3 regions of the Brucella intermedia LMG 3301 genome follow, and region 3 is predicted to be linked to each of the others. Evidence: riboswitches for the same ligand, from Rfam matches in the RefSeq annotation. Region 3 holds a riboswitch; each other region holds the start of a gene.

Region 1 (7,583 bases), on a different contig from region 3:
GCACGCGCAATCATGTTTCAAGGTACGGGTTCGGACGTCGGCAAAAGTGTTCTTGTTGCCGGATTATGCCGCGTTGCACGCAATCGCGGTCTCAAAGTCAGACCGTTCAAGCCGCAGAACATGTCCAACAATGCGGCAGTCAGCGATGATGGCGGAGAAATCGGCAGGGCGCAGTGGCTGCAGGCTCTGGCTTGCGGAGTACCGTCGTCCGTCCATATGAACCCGGTGCTCCTGAAGCCGCAGACCGACATGGGCAGCCAGGTCGTCGTACAGGGGCAGGTGCGAGGCGAGGCGCGCGGGCGCTATTATCAGGAATTGAAACCGCAGCTCATGGCAGCGGTCATGGAATCATTCGCTCATGTCAGCGAAGGCGCAGACCTTGTGCTGGTGGAGGGGGCTGGATCACCTGCCGAGATCAATCTGCGTGCTGGTGATATCGCCAATATGGGATTCGCTACGCAGGCCGATGTTCCGGTCGTTCTCGTCGGCGATATAGACAGGGGCGGAGTGATCGCTTCTCTTGTAGGGACGCACACCATTCTTTCCGAACAGGATCGCGCGATGGTTCGCGGGTTCCTGATAAACAAGTTCCGGGGCGATATTTCGCTTTTTGATGACGGGCTGGCCGCGATTACCAGGTTTACCGGCTGGCGTTCATTTGGGCTGGTGCCTTGGCTGAAAGCAGTGTCGCGATTGCCTGCCGAGGACTCGGTTGTTCTTGAACGTGCTGTGGCCGGGCACAAGAAGGCGCTTGTGGTCGCGGTGCCGATGTTGCCGCGCATCGCGAATTTCGATGACCTCGATCCGCTGAAAGCTGAGCCGGATGTGGAAGTGGTCATGGTGCCGCTCGGTTCGAGTATTCCCGCCAATGCGGGTCTCGTCATTCTGCCCGGAACCAAGTCTACGATAGCTGATCTGATGGCGCTTCGGGACAATGGCTGGGATCGGCAGTTGTCCGCCCATGTGAGACGGGGTGGTCACGTGCTGGGTATCTGTGGTGGATTTCAGATGCTTGGTCGCCACATCAGCGATCCTGCTGGTATCGAAGGGCATGTGCGCGACATCGATGGCCTCGGATTTCTCGATATAGAAACGGTGATGGCGCCTGAAAAAGTGGTCCGCAATGTGCAAGCGACTTCTTGTCTGCACAATGTACCGCTGGAGGGCTACGAAATCCATATCGGTCGCACGACCGGACCGGATATGGCGCGGCCTTTCGCCCGGTTAGCTGAGCATCACGATGGCGCGATATCGCTGGATGGCCGGATTATGGGAACCTATCTCCATGGTGTTTTCAATGCGGACGAATTTCGGCGAAAATTTCTGGAGAGGCTTGGTGTGCGAAGCAGTTCGGTAAACTATCGCGTCGGCGTCGAAGATGCATTGAATGAGCTGGCCGAAGGACTGGAAGAATGTCTCAATATCGACGCGTTGTTTAATTTGAAATGAGATTGCAGATATTCTGCCGCGATTGACGCCGGTGGGGCGAAAGCCTAATATCAAACCATGCAATAGGTTTTTGTCGGGACGAAACCCGGCGATACCAAAAAGGGAATGCGACGGACGGACCCAATCCGGGCGTCTTTATCGCAGCCGACCCCGCGACTGTAGAGCGGAGAGGGATGAGGCAAACCGGATAACCGGTAACCACTGGAGGCAAAAGGCCTCTGGGAAGGTAGCTTCAATCCCCGCGACCCGTGAGCCAGGAGACCTGCCTGTTGCGTGAGGCATTGAGCCCGCACCCCATGGGAGGTTTTTCCCTGCTGCCTGCACGGAGGTTGTCATGGCTGCACGTACTCAGAATTCTGTTTCCAGCACACTCGCAATGCCGCTCGCTGCCCGTCTGGGCACGGCTGTTGTTTCGCTGCTTCTTGGCGCGTTCCTGATTTACGGCGTAGGGCTTGCCCATTCCGATACGCTGCACGATTCGGCACACGATACGCGCCATTCCTATGGTTTTCCCTGCCACTGAGCAGTCGAATAGCTGTCAGAATTGAAGTTGAGCAAAGCTTGATGGTGGACGGCCATCAGCGCGGAATTGCTATTGGGGACAGAAATGTTGATCCGTTATTTGCTGGCGACGCTCGCCGCCGGTCTTCTGGCCGGGTTGCTGGTTACGCCTGCCATGTATCTGAAAACAGTGCCTTTGATCCTGCAGGCTGAAACTTTCGAAGGAACTGGTGGTGGCCATAGCCACGGCGAGGCCGCACCGCATGATCATGGCGCTGTTACCTTAGATGCCGAAGAGGAAGGTGCCGAACTGCCGTTCGGACGATTGGGTAACACGATCCTTGCCAATCTTGTTGCGGGGGCTGGCTTTGCCCTGCTGCTTGGCGGCGTGGCGTTGCTGCTCGGACGTCGTATTACCGTGCAGAATGGCATTTATTGGGGCGTTGCAGGCTTCTTCGCGGTGGCATTTCTGCCTGCGTTGGGGCTCTCGCCGGAGTTGCCGGCAATGCCTGCGGCCGATCTGGCAGAGCGGCAGCTCTGGTGGATTGCTGCCGTGGTGCTGAGCGGTCTCGGTATATATCTCGTCGTGTTGCGTCAGGAAATTTGGGCGAAAATCCTGGGGCTGGTTCTGATCGCTGCGCCACAGCTCTATGGAGCACCGCATCCGGAAGATATCTCGTCTCCCGTTCCCGCGCTGCTTGCGTCGCAATATGCGGTCGCCTCGCTGGCGACCAACTTGTTCATGTGGGCGGTGATCGGCCTCGCGCTCGGCGGGTTCATCCAGCATTATGCATCGTCCGAGATTGAGGGCTGACGAAAATGGCTTCGCCGGGAAAATCGGTTCTGGTCCTTGGCGGAGCCCGTTCGGGTAAGTCGTCCTATGCCGAGAAAATGGCGCAGTCCTCGGGGCTGCAGCCGCTCTATCTTGCAACAGGGCGCGCCTTCGACGACGAAATGGAAAACCGCATTGCCATTCATCGGGACCGACGTGGATCCGACTGGCAGACAGTAGAAGAGCCGCTCGATCTCGTCAGTGCACTCACGCTGCATGTTGCCGTAGACCGGTTCGTGCTGGTCGATTGCCTGACCCTGTGGCTGACCAATCTGATGATGGCCGAGCGCGACATAGCGGCAGAGACGGCAGGACTTGTCGCCATGCTGCCTAACCTCGCGGGGTCTGTGGTTTTTGTTTCGAACGAAGTTGGGTTTGGAATCGTGCCGGAAAATCGCATGGCACGGGAATTTCGCGACCACGCAGGCTTTCTGCATCAGGCAGTGGCCGCGGTTGCGGATGAAGTTTATTTGATAGCGGCAGGGTTGCCGCTGAAGATGAAGGGATAAATCAATGCAGGGACAGAAAATTCCCGCAACTGTTATCACGGGTTTTCTTGGGTCGGGCAAAACGACGATGATCCGCAACCTGCTGGAAAACGCCAACGGAAAACGCATTGCATTGATCATCAATGAGTTCGGTGATCTCGGGGTCGATGGCGGTATTCTGAAAGGCTGCGGTATCGAGACCTGTCGCGAGGAAGATGTGATCGAGCTCAACAATGGCTGCATCTGCTGCACTGTTGCCGATGATTTCATCCCGACCATGACCAAGCTTCTGGATCGCGCTGATCGCCCCGATCATATCGTGATCGAAACCTCCGGCCTTGCCTTGCCGCAGCCGCTGGTCGCGGCTTTCAACTGGCCGGAGATCAAGACGCAGGTGACTGTCGATGGCGTGGTGACGGTGATCGATGCCGCAGCTGTTGCCGAAGGTCGTTTCGCTGATGACCACGACAAGGTTGATGCCCAGCGGGCAGCGGACGAATCCCTTGATCATGAAAGCCCCTTGGAGGAACTTTTTGAGGATCAGATTCATGCAGCCGACCTTATCGTTCTCAACAAGGCCGATCTGATCGATTCATCAAGACTGGAAGGCGTCAAGGCCGATGTCGCCGAGCGTTCGCCCCGCCGCGTGAATATGGTTCCTGCGAGCTTCGGCAAGCTTGGCGCCGATGTTCTGCTCGGTCTTGGTGTCGGCACTGAAGACGATATCGCCAACCGCAAGTCTCACCATGAAATCCATCATGCAGATGGACACGAGCACGATCACGACGAATTCGAGAGTTTTGTGGTTGAAGCGGGTTCTGTCGCTGATCCCAAGCTATTTGCGGATAAGCTGAAAGCGGTTATCGCGGAACATGACATTCTTCGTCTGAAGGGCTTTGTCGATGTGCCGGGCAAACCGATGCGTCTGGTTGTGCAAGCAGTCGGCCCGCGCATCGAGCATTATTTCGACCGTCCATGGGGCAAGGATGAGGCGCGCTCCACGCGACTGGTCGTGATCGGGTTGCATGACATTGATGAGGCGGCCATCGCCAAGGCAGTGAAAGACGCCGGCTGACCGATGCATCTTCTCCTTGCACAGAAAGGAACAATCAGCGACGGCAATGAGGCCGTCGATCTCGGCCAGACGCCGGGAGAGATATTGTTCCTTTCCGCCGCCGATACGGAACTGGCCAGTCTGGCGCAGGCGCACAGGCTCGCGCCGGATTTGCCGAGTTTGCGGCTGGCCAATTTCCTGACCCTCACTCATCCCATGTCGGTGGATGCCTATGTGGAGCGTACGGCCAGACATGCGAGCCTTATCGTGGTGCGCATCATTGGCGGTGAGACCTATTGGCCTTACGGGCTGGAAGCGCTGCATGCCTGCGCCGTCAATCATGGCATCAAGATTGCCGTATTGCCGGGAGACGACAAACCGGACCACGGGCTGGACCGGTTTTCGACCATCTCTGCCCAGGATCGAAATGAACTCTGGCAGTATCTGATCGAAGGCGGGGCAGCGAATACGGGCGCATTTCTTCAATATTGCGCCGCGCTGATTTCAGGTTCCGAGAAGCCGGAGAGTGCCGCACCTCTGCTCAAGGCTGGTCTGTGGTGGCCGGGAGACCATGTATCGTCGCTGGACAGCATCCGCGAGCACTGGAGCGACGCAAAAGCACCTGTCGCTGCCATCATCTTTTACCGGGCGCTGGTGCAAAGCGGACAGACGCAGCCCGTCGATGCGCTGATCGCATCGTTGCAGGCAAGGGGCATCAACCCGCTTCCGATATTCGTCTCAAGCCTCAAGGATCGATTGTCAGCAGCCGTTGTCGATGGTCTGTTTGAGGATTGTCCGCCGGATATCGTATTGAATGCCACGGGATTTGCGATTTCTTCGCCGGGGGCCGAGCGCAAGCCGACCGTGCTCGACAAGCGCGGCAACATGGTGCTCCAAGTCATCTTTTCCGGTACGCCGAAGTCCGTCTGGGAATCGTCGCAGCAAGGGCTGCTGGCGCGCGATCTGGCGATGAATGTCGCCTTGCCGGAAGTGGACGGGCGCGTGCTTTCACGTGCGGTTTCCTTCAAGTCGGCCAAACAGTTCGACGCGGCAGTGGAGGCGAATATCGTTGCCCACGAGCCGCATGAAAACCGCGTGGATTTTGTGGCGCGACTTGCGGCAAACTGGGTGCGGTTGAAACGGAAATCACCCGAAGAAAGACGTGTTGCGCTTATTCTTGCGAATTATCCGAACCGTGACGGGCGGCTTGGAAACGGGGTAGGGCTCGATACGCCAGCCGGGACGGTCGAAGTCCTGCACGCGATGGCGGATGGCGGCTATTCCCTCTCTGACCTGCCGGTGGACGGGGATGCTTTGATGCGCGCCCTGACGGCTGGTCCGACCAATGCTGCGCGTGACGGGCGAGAGATACGCGAAACGATTTCACTGAATCAATACAAGGCTTTCTTCAAAAGACTTCCCATTGCGATTCAGAAAGAGATTGAAGATCGCTGGGGTGCGCCGGAAAACGATCCTTACTTTGCGAAGGAACTTGTCGCTTTCGCATTGCCATTAATGCGGCTGGGTGAAACCTTTGTCGGTATTCAGCCCGCGCGCGGCTACAATATCGATCCGAAAGAGACATACCATTCGCCCGATCTGGTGCCTCCACACGGATATATTGCCTTCTACGCGTTTCTGCGCGAGGTCGCAGGCATTGATGCCATTGTGCATATGGGCAAGCATGGAAATCTAGAATGGCTGCCGGGAAAGGCGCTTGCGCTGTCCGAAAACTGTTATCCTGAAGCCGTGTTTGGTCCCACCCCCCATATCTATCCTTTCATCGTGAATGACCCCGGAGAAGGCACGCAGGCCAAGCGTCGTGCCGGTGCGGTCATCATCGACCATCTGACGCCGCCGCTGACACGCGCCGAAAGCTATGGTCCGCTGAAAGATCTGGAAGCGCTGGTGGACGAATATTACGAGGCCTCCGGTGTCGATCCTCGCCGCCTGCTGGGGCTGAAAGGACAGATACTCGATCTCGTGCGCGACATCGGGCTCGATCGGGATGCGGGCATCCACGATCATGACGATGAAGACATGGCTTTGCAAAAGCTCGATGCCTATCTCTGCGATCTGAAGGAAATGCAGATACGCGACGGGCTGCATATTTTCGGACTTGCACCTCAAGGCAGGCTACTGACTGATCTTCTGGTCGCGCTGGCCCGGGTGCCGCGCGGTGTTCCGGTTGCGCTCGGTGGTGCGCCGGGCGATCAAAGTCTCCAGCGGGCAATCGCTGCGGATTGTGGACTTGGCGAAACATTCGATCCGCTCGATTGCAATATGGCCGAAGCCTGGACCGGGCCCAAACAGGAACTCCTGTGCGTCGCAAGCCCTGCAACGTGGCGCATAGCAGGCGATACGGTGGAACGTATCGAACTGCTGGCCGCGAGTTTTGTTGCGGGTGAAACGGACTGCCCCGAAGACTGGTCGCAGACGCGGGCGGTGCTGCAATCCATAGAGGAGCATCTGCGCCCCAGGGTCGTTTCATGCGGGCCTTCGGAGATAGACGGGTTTCTTGCCGCACTCGATGGGCGATTTGTGCCGCCGGGACCCTCCGGCGCGCCGACGCGTGGTCGCCCCGATGTACTGCCGACCGGTCGCAATTTCTTCTCTACCGACAGTCGGGCCGTTCCCACTCCGGCGGCATGGGAACTTGGTCGCAAATCGGCCGAACTCCTGATCACCCGCTACACACAGGATCATGGGGAATGGCCGACGTCTTTCGGCCTGACCGCATGGGGCACGTCGAATATGCGTACCGGCGGCGATGACATTGCGCAGGCCTTGGCGCTGATCGGCGTCAAGCCGCTCTGGGATATGGCGTCACGCCGGGTGACGGGATATGAAATCATTCCGATTGCAAAGCTTGGCCGTCCTCGGGTCGATGTGACGCTGCGCATTTCCGGTTTCTTCCGCGATGCGTTTCCGGAACAGATTGCGCTCTTCGACAAGGCCGTGCGTGCAGTCGGCGCTCTCGACGAAGATGCCGAGGACAATCCAGTCGCAGCGCGTATGCGGATTGAGCAGGCGCGTCTTGTTGCCGAAGGGGCGGATGAAAAGACAGCGCAGCGCCGTGCGGGCTATCGTGTCTTCGGTTCTAAACCCGGCGCTTATGGAGCAGGCTTGCAGGCGCTGATAGACGAGAATGGCTGGGCCGGACGCAACGATCTGGCGGAAGCCTGGCTTGTCTGGGGCGGCTACGTCTATGGTGCAGATGAGGAAGGGCAGGCCGAGCGCGGTCTTCTTGAAGAAAGGC
Region 2 (7,583 bases), on a different contig from region 3:
CCCCGACCGGATGTGTAACTGTTGGCGTAATAAAGCGCGACCGTCTTGCGACGGACAGGCTGCTGGATTGCCGCTAAAGCAGCTTTCATCTTATCGATTTCCCGGCTGGCTTCCGCCTGTCTTCCGAGCAACTCGCCCATGCGACGCAGATGATCTTCTATATCGCTGAACGAGCGGGCGGGTGCGAACTCTTCCACCCGTACGCCGAGCCTCCGCAATAGTCCAACCGTCGCTCGCGAGGAGAATGTTCCCGCCAGCACAAGGTCGGACTTCATCAGGAAAACTTCTTCTGCCTGCGCATGGTTGGCCGGCAACTGCCGGGCTTTCGCAGCCATGACGGACAATTCCGGGTCCTGCGATAGATAGGAAACCGATTGTAGCTGCCCTTCCCTGGCCAACAGTATTGCGAGCTGATCGGTACATACATTGATGGAAACAACCCGCTTTGGACTATCCGCTGCATCTGCCGGATTTCGAACGAAAAGGGCGAGCCCCGCCGCGAGGCAGAAGCTGATGATCCAGTTTGCGGATGCCCTTTTCATTCTCTGTTCAGCCTCAGAAATTCCGGGTCAATCCGACATTGATCGTACGTCCTGGCGCAATATAGCCAGAGCTGGACTGATAGTCCTTGTCAAATATATTCTCGACCGAAAACTTCAGTTGCGATTGCTTGTCGATGGAATAGAGCGCCACGAAATCAGCGGTCACATAGTCACCGAGTTTCTTGTTGTTCGCAGCGTCCGCGTAGCGGGAGCCGCCGTAGATCAATCTTGCAGTCAGATCGAGCTTTTCAATCGGCGTGAAATTGACCTCAGCCGCCGCCTTGAAACGTTCACGATAGGGAAGATCGTTTCCGGTGTCTTCATCGATAGGCCGCTTGAAATCCACCATGCCTTTGGCACCCCACTGGTCGTTGAAGCGGTGGTCGAGCGTCGCTTCAAAACCGGTAATGTGGGCTCGGTCAACGTTCACCGGCAACCAGAGATGTGTTTGCTCGTTTTCTCTCCAGCTGATGCCCTGCTTTAGTCTGGTATCGTAGAAAGCCATATCCAGACTGGTGCGAGCGCTGATCCGCCAATTCAAACCGAGTTCATAAGAACCCGATTTCTCGGGGTTCAAATCAGGATTTCCCGACAGCGGATAGTAAAGATCATTAAATGTCGGCGCACGGAAACCGGTTGCGTAAGAAGACCTCAGCACCAAATCCGGCAAAATTTCATAGCTTGCGCCAAGGTTATAAGTGGCGACGTTGCCGAATTGACTGTTGTGGTCATAGCGAATGCCACCGTCAACGCGCAACGCCTCATATTCCAGCGAATATTGACCGAACACGGCAGCCAGGTCGCGGCTGGTTTCATCATAGGCAACCGTGGTGTTGATCTCCTCACGATAGGCTTCCACGCCAGCGGTGACCGTATGACCAACGTTGCCGGTATCGAAGCTCTTCTCGGTCGATCCAAAGACCCCGTAACGCCTGGTTTCAAACCGGTCAGATCCGTTCACGCCCTTGCGGAAGTTACGGCTATTGTCGATACCGGTGCTGAATTCCAGTGTTGACGACCAGTCCGCCGAATGATCGATCCGCGTTCCGATCTTGCCGTTAAATGCCGTGCTGTCAGCCTGGTTCGGCGAAGGCGCTTTGGCGTCATACTGGTTACGCCCCCGGCTGAAGAGACCATCTGCATAAATCCTACCCCAGTCGAAATCCTTCGCCAGCGCAAAGTTGAAGGAGCCCTGCAGAAATCCATCGCGGTCAGGCTCATGACCGTACGCATCCGATGTGGTGAAGTCATATCCTTGCGTGCCGGTGATGGCCGCGCCGAAAGCGTAATCGACACCATCTTTGCTGCGCCCCTGAACGGAACCGGAAACATAGCCGCCCCATGGATGGCTGACCCCGGTAGAAAGACTGCCGCACCAGGAACGCTCGCCACAGGCGCCACCCTGCTTGGTAATGATATTGACCACGCCACCCATGGCGTCGGCGCCATACTGGGCAGAATGAGGGCCTTTTGCGATCTCAATGCGGTCGATTGAGCTCAGGGGAATATTCGCCAATCCCGTTGCGCCGCTTGTCGCGGACGCGGTGCGCACGCCATTGACCAGCACGACCGTTTGCGTGGCGGACATCCCACGAATGAAGATACCAGCCGAAGAGCCCTGTCCGCCATTCGTCTTGATGGAAATACCGTTATAGGATTTCAGCAGTGACTGCAGATCGGGAGCGGCCGACCGCTCGATATCCGCGGAATCGATGACAGTCACCGATGATGTTGAGCGCTGCAGTGAAGACGCGCGGCGCAATGGCGTGACCACGATTGTATCGAGAACGACGCTGCCCTCGCTTTCCGGCAGGTTTTGCGCAAGCGTCACAGACGGTAGTGCAAGAACACTGGCCGATACCAATAGAACCGATGATTTCAAAAGATGCATTTTTTCCTCAACCTGCCGTATCGGAGGACCGATGACCGGCTTTTCCTCTCACCGCAGGTTGAAGTGATAGTGGCGTGATACGCCCTTCTTCCCGGCGGCAACATTTCAACAATGTCACCGCCACGGACAGCCGCGCCTGGACACACCCCGTATCCATGCATGGGTGACCGGATACGGCAGGTCTCCTGACTTTCCGGGTCATCGCTTTTCCGCCGCCTTCCCGATCGCACGATAGCTTTCAGTGGCTTTCACCGCTTGCACGGCTGTGGAGGATAGCTCTCCGGTTACAGTTGCGGGGGCAGTCGCGGCATCAGCCCGAATGGCTTCACCGTGTTCCCTTTTCATCCGCCTGAACAGCGGAACCGTTTCCTGATGATTGCGATAGCAACATGGTTAAGGATTCGCAACTGCGACGAAGCGCAATCCGGGAGAGAAAACTGAATCACATTGGCAAGGAATGGATTCAGCCTCCTGTTTTCAAAGAATTTTCCTATCGCAGGAACGCACGGAAACGCTGGAGCGCGAAGTAGAAAAGCAACGAGCCGATCACTATCAGGGCCAGAAACTGCGGCCACACGACGCTTAGCCCTGCACCGCGAAACAGGATCGACTGCGCCAATATGACGAAATGCGTGTTTGGCGCAGCCAGCATGATCGTCTGGATGATCTCAGGCATGCTTTCACGAGGGGTTGTGCCTCCTGAAAGCACTTGCAATGGCAGAAGTACCAGCATCAGCAGCATTCCGAACTGCGGCATGGAACCAGCCGCGGTCGCCAGAAAGATACCAAGACTGGTCGTCGCAAAAAGCTGCAGCGCCGCACCGACGAGGAACAACGACACCGATCCATAGATGGGAACAGCGAGCAGTCCCTGCACCACCACGACCAAGGCAAAAGCTGAAGCAATCAGGACGACCAGCCCCATAGACCATATTTTGCTGACCATGATTTCGACGGGCGTTACCGGCATCACCAGCAGATGCTCTATGGTTCCGTGTTCGCGCTCTCGAATAAGGGCTGCGCCCGTCAGAATGATCGACAGCATCGTCACCGACGAAATCACATTGTTGATCGCCCCGAACCAACCCTTGTTCAAATCCTGATTGAATCTCGCCCTCAGATTGAGTTCGACGGGTGTTTGTGCGCTGCCGCGATAGCGATTGAGAAATTCGTTCACCTCGCTCGTCACAATTGCTTGCACGTATCCTCCCCCGGTAAAGGCCTGGCTCATCCGCGTCGCGTCGACATTAAGCTGGATCGTCGGGGAACGCCCCGCCAGAAGATCCCGCTGAAAATTGGGCGGGATGTTGAGCGCGAACGTGTCCAGACCTTCATCCATCCGGGCATCCATTTCATAAGATGAAATGAGTTTCGGAGGTACGAAATATGGCGGATAGAACGCTGTCGTGATGCGGGCCGAAACGGGTGACTGATCCTCATCGACAATCGCTATGGCCGCATTGTTGAGCGTTTCGGGCATCGCCTTGGAAGCCGTGTAGATCGCAAGCGTAAAGGCATAGACGATGAGGATCAGCAGCATCGGGTCGCGTGCGAGGCCCCGCAGTTCTTTCACACCAAGGTGGACTATGTTGGATATCCGCATCTCAGCCCGCCTGTTTCTTGAGAAGAATGATGGCGAGCGCCATGAGTACCGGCACCGCGATCAACAAGGGCAGAAACGACCCTGCGAGATCGGCAAATCCTAATGCCTTGGAGAAAACGCCACGCGAAATGGTCACGAAATGCGTTGCAGGATAGATTTTGCCGATGAAAGCGCCCGCGCCTTGCAGCGACGACACAGGGTCAATAATGCCGGAATATTGCACCGCCGGAATGAGTGTCAGCAGCGCCGTGCCGAAGATTGCAGCGATCTGGCTGTTCATGAAAGTGGACAGCACCAGCCCCATTCCGGTCGCGATCGTGACATAGAGCAATGCCGCCAACGCATAGGTTGGGAAGCTGCCCGTAAACGGTACCCGAAAAATGAAGACTGCAAAGGCAGTCAGCATCAGGAAATTGAGAAACGCCAGCCCGATATACGGCAATTGCTTGCCGAACAGAAACTCGAATTTCGTCACTGGCGTCACGTAGAAATTGATGATGGAACCCAGTTCTTTTTCACGGACTACGCTTAGCACCGCCAGCATCGCCGGGATCATCAGCAGCAGAAGCGGAATGACCGCCGGCACCATGGCCACGAGGCTTTGCACATCGGGATTATAACGGTAGCGGATTTCCAGGTTGAAACTGCCGACAGTCGCCGCGCGTCCATAAAGCTCACGCGCTTTCTGCGTCAGCCAATTGGCATGCATCCCCTGAACATAGCCTTTGATTGTCTCCGCGCGGGTTGGCATCGCGCCGTCGATCCACGCGGCGATTTCCACCGGGCGTCCGCGCATGACATCTGCGCCGAAATTCGGCGGTATTTCGATGGCGAGGCTAATTTCCCCCTCGCGCATTCGCCGGTCGAGATCGTCATAATCGGTTATCGGAGCCTGTTCGGAAAAATAACGCGAACCTGCAATCTGCTGGACATAATTACGGCTGATCGTCGTGTCGTCCCGGTCGAGAACAGCGAATTTCAGATTCTCGACATCCATGTTGATGCCATAGCCGATGACAAACATCAGGATAACGCTGCCAAGGATAGCAAGCGTTGCACGGATCGGATCGCGCTTCAATTCCAGCGCCTCGCGCCGCGTATAGGCCAGCATCCGTCGCAGGTCCGGCAACCAGCTTGAAGCCTTCTTTTGATGCGATTCATCTGCCTTTGCCGCTTGATCCGGCAGGACTGCGGGCAATTGCGCGGGCTGTCCTGTTTCGCCAATAGCATCCTGAAGATAAGCGACGAAGGCCTCCTCCAGAGTTTCCGCATGGCGACTTTCGGTAATCGCCTTGGGGGTATCGCTAATCAACACCTTGCCCGCATGCATCAGCGAAATGCGGTCGCAGAGTTCCGCTTCGTTCATGAAGTGGGTGGAGACAAAAATGGTGACATTGTCCTTGCGCGACAAATCGGCAAGGATTTGCCAGAAGGCGTCACGCGCGACCGGGTCGACACCAGATGTCGGCTCATCGAGAATAAGGATATCGGGCGAATGGATCAAAGCCACAGCCAGTGAGAGCCGCTGGCGGATACCAAGCGGCAGGGCGTCGGGCAAGGAATCCATGACCTCTGTAAGATCAAAACGTTCGGTCAATTCCTTGATCCGGCGTTCGGTCAGGTCGTCCGCCATCTCGAACAGCTTGGCGTGAAGCTCCAGATTCTGGCGAACGGTCAATTCCGAGTAAAGTGAAAACGCCTGGGACATATATCCGACATGGCGGCGTATATCGATATCCTTCGGGTCGACCTCACGCCCGAACAGCAGCGCTGTGCCCTCACTGGCGGGCAACAGCCCCGTCAGGACTTTCATGGTCGTGGTCTTGCCACAACCGTTGGAGCCCAGAAAGCCGAAAATCTCGCCACGCGGGATTCGAAAACTCACGTCATTCACTGCCGTGAAATTGCCGAAGCGAACAGTGACGTTTTGCGCCTCGATTGCGATTTCGGCATCGTCGCCGAATTCACGCTTTGGGATTTCGATGTCGTGATGCCCTTTCCGCAATTCTTCCGGCAAAAGCGCGATAAAGGCAGCATCGAGATTGGGAGTATTGGTACGCTGCAGCAATTCCTGCGGCGTGCCCGTCGCCAGTATCTGCCCGTCATTCATCGCGACAAGCCAGTCGAAGCGTTCGGCTTCTTCCATATAGGCCGTGGCAACGATGACGCTCATTCCCGGACGATCCTTGCGGATATCGTCGATCAATTCCCAGAACTGACGCCGGGATAGTGGATCGACACCGGTCGTCGGCTCATCAAGTATGAGCAGGTCCGGATCATGGATCAGCGAGCAGCAGAGGCTTGTCTTCTGCTTCATGCCGCCGGAAAGTTTGCCCGCCGGACGGTCCGCGAAGGGCGACATGCCGGTTCGTGCCAGAAGATCGGCAATACGCCGCTCACGCTCTTTCCGGTTATGTCCAAACAACCGTCCGAAAAAATCGATATTTTCGAATACCGAAAGCGTCGGATAAAGGTTCTTTCCAAGCCCTTGCGGCATATAGGCGATGCGCGGATAGGCGGACTGAAGATGCCGCTTATCGGAAATATCACCGTTCAGGACCTCGATATGGCCCTGCTGCACCGTCCGGGCCCCGGCGATCAGCGATAACAGGCTCGACTTGCCCACCCCGTCAGGCCCGATCAGCCCGACCATGCAACCTGCCGGAACATCGAGGTTGATCTCCCGCAGCGCGCGGGTTTTTCCGTAGGACAATCCTACGTCTTGCGCCCGGACGACAAAGCTGTCGTCGCTAGCGCCAGCTTTGACCGGAACATCATTCATTTCACGGTTTCCGCAAGATGCTGCGGCCACTCGGCATTGGGATCAAGCTTGACATAGGCCATGCCCGGAAGTCCCGTTTTTACCTGCTGAATATATTTTTGAAGCAGTTCCTGCGAGATCTTCGCCTTAACGCGGAACATCAGTTTCTGGCGCTCCTCCTCCGTTTCCACGGTCTTGGGCGTGAACTGGGCAACATCGGCCACAAAGCTAATATTCGCAGGAATGACATATTGCGGCGCGGCGTCGAGAACGATCCGGGCCTCGGCACCAATGGCGACCCGCCCTGCTTGAGCAGTCGGCAGGAAAAAGGTCATATAAACATCGCTGACATCGACAAGGTTGAGCACCCGTCCGCCGGCGGAAAGCACCTCGCCCGGCTGGGCGACGCGATACTGGACGCGCCCCGGTTTCGGGGCCCTCAGGGTAGCGTCATTGATATCTGCCTGAATACTGGCGATTGCCGCCCTGGCGGCCTCTACCGATGCCTCGGCATCGATGACCTGCGCCTTTGCGGCGCCGATGGCGGCTTCCGTGGCGGCAAGCTGTGCTCTGGCTGCACCGACCGCTGCCTCTGCTCCCTGCGCAGTCGCGCGATCGTCGTCAAGAACCTGCTGAGAAATCGTGCGTGTTTGCGTCAATTGCTGGGAGCGGGCCAGACGTCGTTGCGCGGCATCGAGCTGCGCTTCCCGCTGCGCCACTGTCGCTTCCGCAGCCGTGTGTTCGGCTTCGCGCTGTGTGACCAGGCTCCGTGCCGTCTCGATACCG
Region 3 (7,583 bases):
ACGGTGACAGCGGTGTTGTCGCTTTCCGCCGAGCCGCCCATGGTTTTGGTTTCGGTGAAAAGCGACAGCGCGCTGGCAACGGCGATCCTCTCTGATGGCGGCTTCTCGCTCGCCATGCTCGCGGAAGGGCAGGAGATGATCGGCGATGCCTTCGCGGGAAAGGTTCCCCACGCGCAGAGATTTCTCATTGGTGTGTGGAGCGAATGGCCGTCTGGCAGGCCGCGTCTTTTCGGGGCTTCGGCCGCCATTGACTGCGAACTGGCGGGCAGCGTTCCAATGGCGGATCACACGCTTTTTGCCGGGCTGGTAACAAATACCGATCTGCCGCTGCATTCGCGCCCGTTGCTATGGGCACGCCGCAATTATCGCGCGTTGAGACATGACGCGGATTTATGACGCGTCTTGCAATTATGCGGGGCTGCGGCCTACACATTCGGCATGATCGAGTTTGACGATATGGAACATTCAGGTCTCAAGAAAAGCCTGACGGTTGGTGACGTTTCCCGGCGCGCCGGTGTGGCGGTCTCTACGGTCCATTTCTATGAAACCAAGGGGCTCATCGAGGGCTGGCGCACAGAGGGCAACCAGCGCCGCTATCACCGCGCCGTGCTGCGCCGCATTGCCATTATCAAGATCGCGCAACGCGCGGGCATTCCGCTTGCGATCATTCATGAAGCGCTGGAAGACCTTCCCCACGACCACGTGCCGACGGCGGAGGACTGGAGACGTTTTTCGGAAGCCTGGAAAGACATGCTTCAGGAACGCATCGACAGTCTGATGCAGCTTCGTGACCAGATAACGAGTTGCATCGGCTGCGGTTGTCTCTCGCTGTCCGAATGCCCGTTGCGAAATCCCGACGACATCCTCGGTCAGCAAGGCGCCGGTCCCCGAAGATTGATGGTCAAGCCCGGCAATCTCATCTGACTTCCCTGCATCTGGGACGAACCTTTCCGACGCTGCTGCGGCTCATTCGCGGCGGCGATCTTGCGGCGTTCCATGCCACATTTTGCAACAGTCAAAAGCCTTCGTTTCCAGTGGAAATAGCCTATTGACCTCAACCAAAGTTGAGGTCCTATAAACCTGTCGGCAACAATTCAGTTCACGGAGGCCGACAGTGCAAAGTTCGATCGAAGAAACAACACCAGCGGGAATTGCGGGACATGCGCCTGCTGGCTGGGGGGAGCTTCTAAGCGGTAAAAATGGCCTCTATGCCCTGGCTTTGGCCGGAGGTGTCACTCTCCATGCGGTCAATATGTATATCGCGACTACAGTCATGCCGAGCGTGGTGCAGGACATTGGCGGCATGGATTTCTATGCCTGGGCGACGACCTTGTTCGTCGTTGCCTCCATTCTGGGGGCTGCACTCACCGCGCGGCTGCTGAAAAGTGCCGGTCCAAGAGGCGCCTATGTCGTGGCGACCCTGCTGTTCGCAGCCGGCACACTGATCTCATCTCTGGCCATCAACATGCCGGTCATGCTGGCGGGGCGGAGCGTGCAAGGCCTCGGCGGCGGATTTCTTTACGCGCTCGCCTATGGTCTCACCCGTGTCGTGTTGCCGGAGCGCCTGTGGGGCCGGGCCATCGGTCTTATTTCCGCTATGTTCGGCGTGGCGACGCTCATCGGTCCGGCGATTGGCGGCATCTTTGCCGAATATGGCGCATGGCGCGCTGCTTTCTGGTCCTTGCTGCCGGTATCGGGTCTTTTCGCTGTGGTGGCATTCGCGACTTTGCCACGCTCGAGCTGGGATAGAAACGAGCGCGTTTCCATTCCGGTTCTTCAACTCATCCTCCTCACCGGCGCTGTCCTTGCGGTTTCAGCGGGGAGCCTGTCAGAGGAAACGCTATGGAAGATCGTCGGTCTGGGTGCTGCGATATTCATGATCGCCATCATCGCAGTCGTGGACCGCGACGCCAAGGCACGTCTCCTGCCGCGCCGCTCGTTCAGCCTGTCGACACCGCTCGGCGCTCTTTACCTTACGATCGCGCTTCTGATGCTCAGCATGCAGCCCGAAATATACGTGCCTTATCTGCTGCAGCACCTGCATGGCCAGTCTCCGCTCTGGGCAGGATATCTGGCGGCACTTATGGCAATCGGCTGGACGGTGGCATCCTTCCTCAGTTCCAGATGGCAGGAGAAGGGGGGCGACAGGCTTGTCGTTGCCGGACCCGTTCTCGCGCTTGCCGGTCTTGTCCTGCTCGCCATATTTCTCCCGATCCATGGCAACGGCAACTGGTCGCTGCTCGCGCCCGTCTGCCTTGGGCTCATCCTGATCGGTTTCGGGATTGGCCTTGCCTGGCCCAGCCTCGTTACCCGCGTCTATCAGAGCGCTCCCCTGACCGAGCAGGATCTCGCAGCGGGTGGAATGACGACCGTACAGCTCTTCGCCATAGCCTTCGGAACGGCGTGCGCGGGGATGGTTGCCAATTTTGCCGGTATTGCCGTGCCGGGAGGTGTGGAGGGCGCGGCAAATGCCTCGCTCTGGCTGTCGGTGATATTCGCGCTCGCGCCAGCAATTGCCGTGGCAGTCGCATTCAAGGTTATCCGTATCACGGGCGGAAAGGGCTGACCGATGCCGCGTTTCATCGCCAACATCCTCGATTCCCGTGCCAGCCTTTTGCTGGCGCGGGTGGTCCTTACCTTCGTTTTCTGGTCGAGTGGGCTGGCCAAGCTCTTCGACTTCGGCGCCAATGCTGCGGAAATGGAAAGCTTTGGTCTTCATCCGGGCTGGCTGTTCAACAGCGCAACTCTGCTTTTGCAGATTGGCGGATCGCTGATGATCATCTTCAATCGCGGAACCTGGCTGGCTTGTGGCGCGCTTGCCGTCTTTACGATCCTGACCATTCCCGTTGCCCACCCGTTCTGGGCGAAGGAAGGAGAAGAAGCTTTCCGGGATATGACGGTGGCGCTGGAGCACATATCGCTGATCGGCGGTCTCGCTCTCGCTGCAATTCTATCGCGCAAGGTCTAAACCACTGGACGCACTGATTGCCCTGCCTGTACCTTGCCTGTCGTCGGATCGATAGGCAGGGGAGGGCCTGGCATGGACGTGACGATCATAACGGGAGCATCGGATGGTATCGGCGCTGAAACCGCGCGGCAGATCGCCCAGCGCGACCGTGCCAGTGCTGCTCTGGTGCTCGCTGCGCGCAATGTGGACAAGCTGGAGAGGCTTGCCGCCGAATTGCGGCAACTGGGCAGCTCGGCCCTTGTGATACCCACCGACGTTAAGGATCGCGCTGCCTGCATCGCCCTGATCGACAAGGCGGTTTCCGCCTATGGCCGCATCGATACGCTGATCGTGAATGCGGGCATGTCGGCCCATGCCAATTTCGCCGAAATCAAGCCGGATGATCTCGATTGGATGCATGACCTGATGGAGTTGAACTATTGGGGCAGCGTCTGGCCTATCCATGCCGCACTTCCATATCTCGCTGCCAGCAGGGGGCGGATCGTCGCTGTCTCATCCGTGGCCGGATTCATCGGCGTGCCGGGGCGTACGGCCTATAGCGGAACGAAGTTCGCCCTCTCAGGCTTCTGCGAGGCGCTTCGCGCCGAACTGACCCCCAGCGGCATTTCCGTGACAATCGTCTATCCGGGTGTCGTCAAAACCGACATTCGCAAAGTAGGCTATGGCGCAAGCGGTGCCGCTCTTGGAACGAGCGGCGTGCGCGAGGATGACATGATGCCGGTCGAGGAAGCCGTGCGGCTGATGCTGGCGGGTGTCCAGGCGCGCAAACGCGAAGTGTTGATGACCAGGCAGATGCGGCTGGGGCGGTGGTTGAAGCTTATAGCTCCCGCTCTGGTGGACCGCATGGCGCTCAAGGCTATCAAGCCGGAATTCAGGCCGAAACCGATCACGCCCGCTAAATAGGCAGCGACAATGCCCGCTATTGAGGGGCGCGCTCGAACGACCCCGCTAATTTTCATGCCTTGTCACCAACTATCCGTTGACGAGTTTTTAACTTCGACTACTATATATAGTGTTCTAGGTTCTTTCGATTCGTCGGATCGAAAGCTAAGACGGGAATCCGGTGCGTTTCATCCATGATGGATGCGACAATGCCGGAGCTGCCCCCGCAACTGTAAGCGGAGAGTTCTGTCCATCACGTCACTGGCTCAGGCTGGGAAGGCGGGCAGAATGTTGATCCGTGAGCCAGGAGACCTGCCTTGAACGAGTACGTCCACGGGCGGGGTGTCCGGTTGGCGCGCAATCTTGTATGGCAAGCTTTGCCTTGCCGGTTGCTGCCTCGAACTTCCCGCTTTGTTTTTACGCATTCCCCGGCAAAACCGCTTTGCACTTTTGCTGGGATTTAGCTTCGGGGTGAAGTCCATGTTCAGTCTATTCAGTTTCAGTTCCGGTCCTCCCTTCCAGGGATAGTTTGTGCGGTCAGGCTGCTTGTTGGTGCGGCTGGCCTTTCCCCTGTCATGTGCCTTTCAACGCGCATTTCGCGATGCGCGAACGGCTTTTTGCGTCCTTCCAGGGCATTCCCTGTTTTTTCATGAACCGTTGGAAATGCTCTGTCTGTTTGTCTTGTCGCGCATCTCATCCGAAACGGGTTCCCACTTTTCGGGATGCGCTCTAACCAGCGAGAAAAAAATGAACGTCACCGTTTACAGCAAGCCCGCCTGCGTCCAGTGCACCGCCACCACGCGCGCCCTCGATCGTCAGGGCATCGAATATGAAGTCATCGATATTTCTGCCGATGCGGACGCCTTCGATCTCGTGAAGGGCATGGGCTACCGCCAGGTGCCGGTGGTTGTGGCAGGCGAATCCCATTGGGCGGGCTTCCGGCCCGATATGATCAGCTCTCTAGCCTGAGGCCTGTGGTCACATGAGCCTGATCGTCTATTTCTCCAGCCGGTCGGAAAATACGCACCGGTTCGTTGAACGGCTTGGAATGCGGTCAAACCGTATCCCGATGGACGGTTCAGGCGGATTGCAGGTGCGCGAGCCCTTTGTGCTCGTCACGCCCACATATGGCGGCGGCGGTTCCAAGGGCGCTGTCCCCAAGGCTGTGATCCGCTTTCTCAACGACGAGAGCAATCGCTCTTTCATCCGCGGCGTGATCGCCGCGGGAAACAGCAATTTCGGCGAGGCTTTCTGTATCGCCGGCAACATTATCTCCGCCAAATGTCGGGTTCCCTACCTCTACCGCTTCGAGCTTCTGGGAACCGACGAGGACATTGGCAATGTCAAAAACGGGATGGAACAATTTTGGACACGGCAGACACAACCCTGATACGGGAGCGAGAAGCTCGGCCCTTGGTGCAGGATGGACTGCAAACGGCGGGCTCCAGCAGCAAACCGTCAAAATCCACCGACGGGCTGGATTATCATGCGCTCAACGCAATGCTGAATCTTTATGACGACGAGGGAAAAATCCAGCTTGACCGCGACCGGCAGGCGGCGCGCCAATATTTCCTCCAGCACGTGAACCAGAACACGGTCTTTTTCCATAACCTTCGGGAAAAGCTAGATTATCTGGTGAGCGAAGGCTATTATGAGCAGGAAGTGCTGGATCAGTATTCCTTCAACTTCGTGCGCGATCTTTTCGACGAAGCCTATGCGAAGAAATTTCGCTTCCCGACATTTCTCGGCGCGTTCAAATATTACACCAGCTACACGCTGAAAACATTCGACGGGAAGCGATATCTGGAGCGCTATGAAGACCGCGTCTGCATGGTGGCGCTGGCGCTGGCGCGTGGCAATGAGCAACTCGCACGCGATCTGATGGAGGAGATTATCTCGGGACGCTACCAGCCTGCGACGCCGACTTTCCTCAATGCAGGCAAGAAGCAGCGCGGTGAGCTCGTTTCCTGTTTTCTGCTGCGGGTCGAGGACAATATGGAGTCCATCGGGCGCTCCATCAATTCGGCTTTGCAATTGTCGAAGCGGGGCGGGGGAGTGGCCCTGAGCCTTACCAATATTCGCGAGGCGGGGGCACCCATCAAGCAGATCCAGAACCAGTCATCCGGCATCATTCCGGTGATGAAGCTTCTTGAAGATTCCTTTTCCTACGCCAACCAGCTTGGCGCACGGCAGGGCGCGGGCGCGGTTTATCTGCATGCGCATCACCCGGACATCATGCGGTTTCTCGATACGAAGCGCGAAAATGCCGACGAGAAAATCCGCATCAAAACACTGTCGCTCGGCGTCGTCATTCCGGACATCACCTTCGAACTGGCGAAGAATAACGAGGATATGTACCTCTTCTCGCCCTATGATGTGGAGCGGGTTTACGGCATGCCGCTGACCGAGATTTCGGTCAGCGAAAAATACCGTGAAATGGTCGATGATGCACGCATTGCCAAGAAGAAGATCAATGCCCGCGAGTTCTTTCAGGTGCTGGCGGAAATCCAGTTTGAATCCGGTTATCCCTATATCATGTTCGAGGACACGGTGAACCGCGCCAACCCGATCGACGGGCGCATCACCATGAGCAATCTATGCTCGGAAATCCTTCAGGTGAGCGAGGCGAGCGTTTTCCGCGAAGACCTGTCCTATGATTATCTCGGCAAGGATATTTCGTGCAATCTCGGTTCGCTCAACATTGCAGCAGCAATGGACTCGTCCGATTTCGGCAAGACCATCGAGACCTCCATCCGGTCCCTGACTGCCGTTTCCGATATGAGCCATATCGGCTCCGTGCCGTCGGTCGCCCGCGGCAATGATGAAAGCCATGCCATCGGCCTCGGTCAGATGAACCTGCACGGTTATCTCGCCCGCGAGCGGATTTACTATGGCTCGGAGGAGGGCGTCGATTTCACCAATATCTATTTCTATACCGTGACATATCACGCGATCCGCGCATCGAACCTGATTGCGGTTGAGGCGGGCAAGTCGTTCAAAGGGTTCGAGAAGTCCAAATATGCATCGGGCGAATATTTCGACAAATATACCGAGCAGCTTTGGGAACCGGCGACCGAAAGGGTGCGCGAAATCTTCGACAAGGCGGGCATTGCCATTCCTACACAGGATGACTGGCGTGACCTGAAGAAAGCGGTGATGGAGGGCGGACTTTATAACCAGAATCTTCAGGCCGTGCCGCCGACAGGCTCGATCTCCTATATCAACCATTCGACCTCATCGATCCATCCGATCGTGTCGAAGATTGAAATCCGAAAAGAAGGCAAGATCGGTCGCGTCTATTATCCGGCAGCCTTCATGACCAATGACAATCTCGATTATTATCAGGATGCCTATGAGATCGGGCCGGAAAAGATCATCGATACCTATGCGGCGGCGACGCAGCACGTCGATCAGGGCCTGTCTTTGACATTGTTCTTCCGTGATACCGCAACCACCCGCGACATCAACCGTGCGCAGATCTACGCATGGAAGAAGGGCATCAAGACCATCTACTACATCCGCCTGCGCCAGATGGCGCTTTCCGGCACGGAAGTGCAGGGCTGTGTTTCCTGCGCCCTTTGACCCTGGTGACGACGAATGAATATCCAAGTGAAAACCAAGACCCCGAAGCCCGCCGCAGTGCGCGCGATCAACTGGAACCGGATTGAGGATGAAAAAGACCTTGAGGTCTGGAACCGTCTGACCGGAAATTTCTGGCTGCCGGAAAAAGTGC

What was found. Region 3 has a riboswitch for cobalamin ahead of nrdH (glutaredoxin-like protein NrdH). Riboswitches for the same ligand answer to the same signal wherever they lie in the genome.
Region 1: another riboswitch for cobalamin. It lies ahead of OINT_RS07170 (CbtB domain-containing protein); the one in region 3 lies ahead of nrdH (glutaredoxin-like protein NrdH).
Region 2: another riboswitch for cobalamin. It lies ahead of OINT_RS07370 (TonB-dependent receptor domain-containing protein); the one in region 3 lies ahead of nrdH (glutaredoxin-like protein NrdH).

The regions. Positions count from the first base shown of each region.
Region 1 is NZ_ACQA01000001.1:1,487,891-1,495,473, reverse strand. It holds gene OINT_RS07175 (cobyric acid synthase) at 1-1,449, shown strand, start outside; cobalamin riboswitch at 1,497-1,733, shown strand; gene OINT_RS07170 (CbtB domain-containing protein) at 1,784-1,972, shown strand; gene OINT_RS07165 (CbtA family protein) at 2,057-2,764, shown strand; gene cobU (bifunctional adenosylcobinamide kinase/adenosylcobinamide-phosphate guanylyltransferase) at 2,770-3,291, shown strand; gene cobW (cobalamin biosynthesis protein CobW) at 3,296-4,345, shown strand; gene cobN (cobaltochelatase subunit CobN) at 4,349-7,583, shown strand, end outside.
Region 2 is NZ_ACQA01000001.1:1,540,437-1,548,019, forward strand. It holds gene OINT_RS07365 (ABC transporter substrate-binding protein) at 1-542, opposite strand, end outside; gene OINT_RS07370 (TonB-dependent receptor domain-containing protein) at 556-2,433, opposite strand; cobalamin riboswitch at 2,592-2,815, opposite strand; gene OINT_RS07375 (ABC transporter permease) at 2,924-4,036, opposite strand; gene rbbA (ribosome-associated ATPase/putative transporter RbbA) at 4,038-6,818, opposite strand; gene OINT_RS07385 (HlyD family secretion protein) at 6,815-7,583, opposite strand, start outside.
Region 3 is NZ_ACQA01000002.1:242,016-249,598, forward strand. It holds gene OINT_RS13615 (flavin reductase family protein) at 1-396, shown strand, start outside; gene soxR (redox-sensitive transcriptional activator SoxR) at 457-924, shown strand; gene OINT_RS13625 (MFS transporter) at 1,115-2,566, shown strand; gene OINT_RS13630 (DoxX family protein) at 2,570-2,968, shown strand; gene OINT_RS13635 (SDR family oxidoreductase) at 3,041-3,871, shown strand; cobalamin riboswitch at 3,971-4,184, shown strand; gene nrdH (glutaredoxin-like protein NrdH) at 4,598-4,819, shown strand; gene nrdI (class Ib ribonucleoside-diphosphate reductase assembly flavoprotein NrdI) at 4,833-5,240, shown strand; gene nrdE (class 1b ribonucleoside-diphosphate reductase subunit alpha) at 5,216-7,432, shown strand; gene nrdF (class 1b ribonucleoside-diphosphate reductase subunit beta) at 7,448-7,583, shown strand, end outside.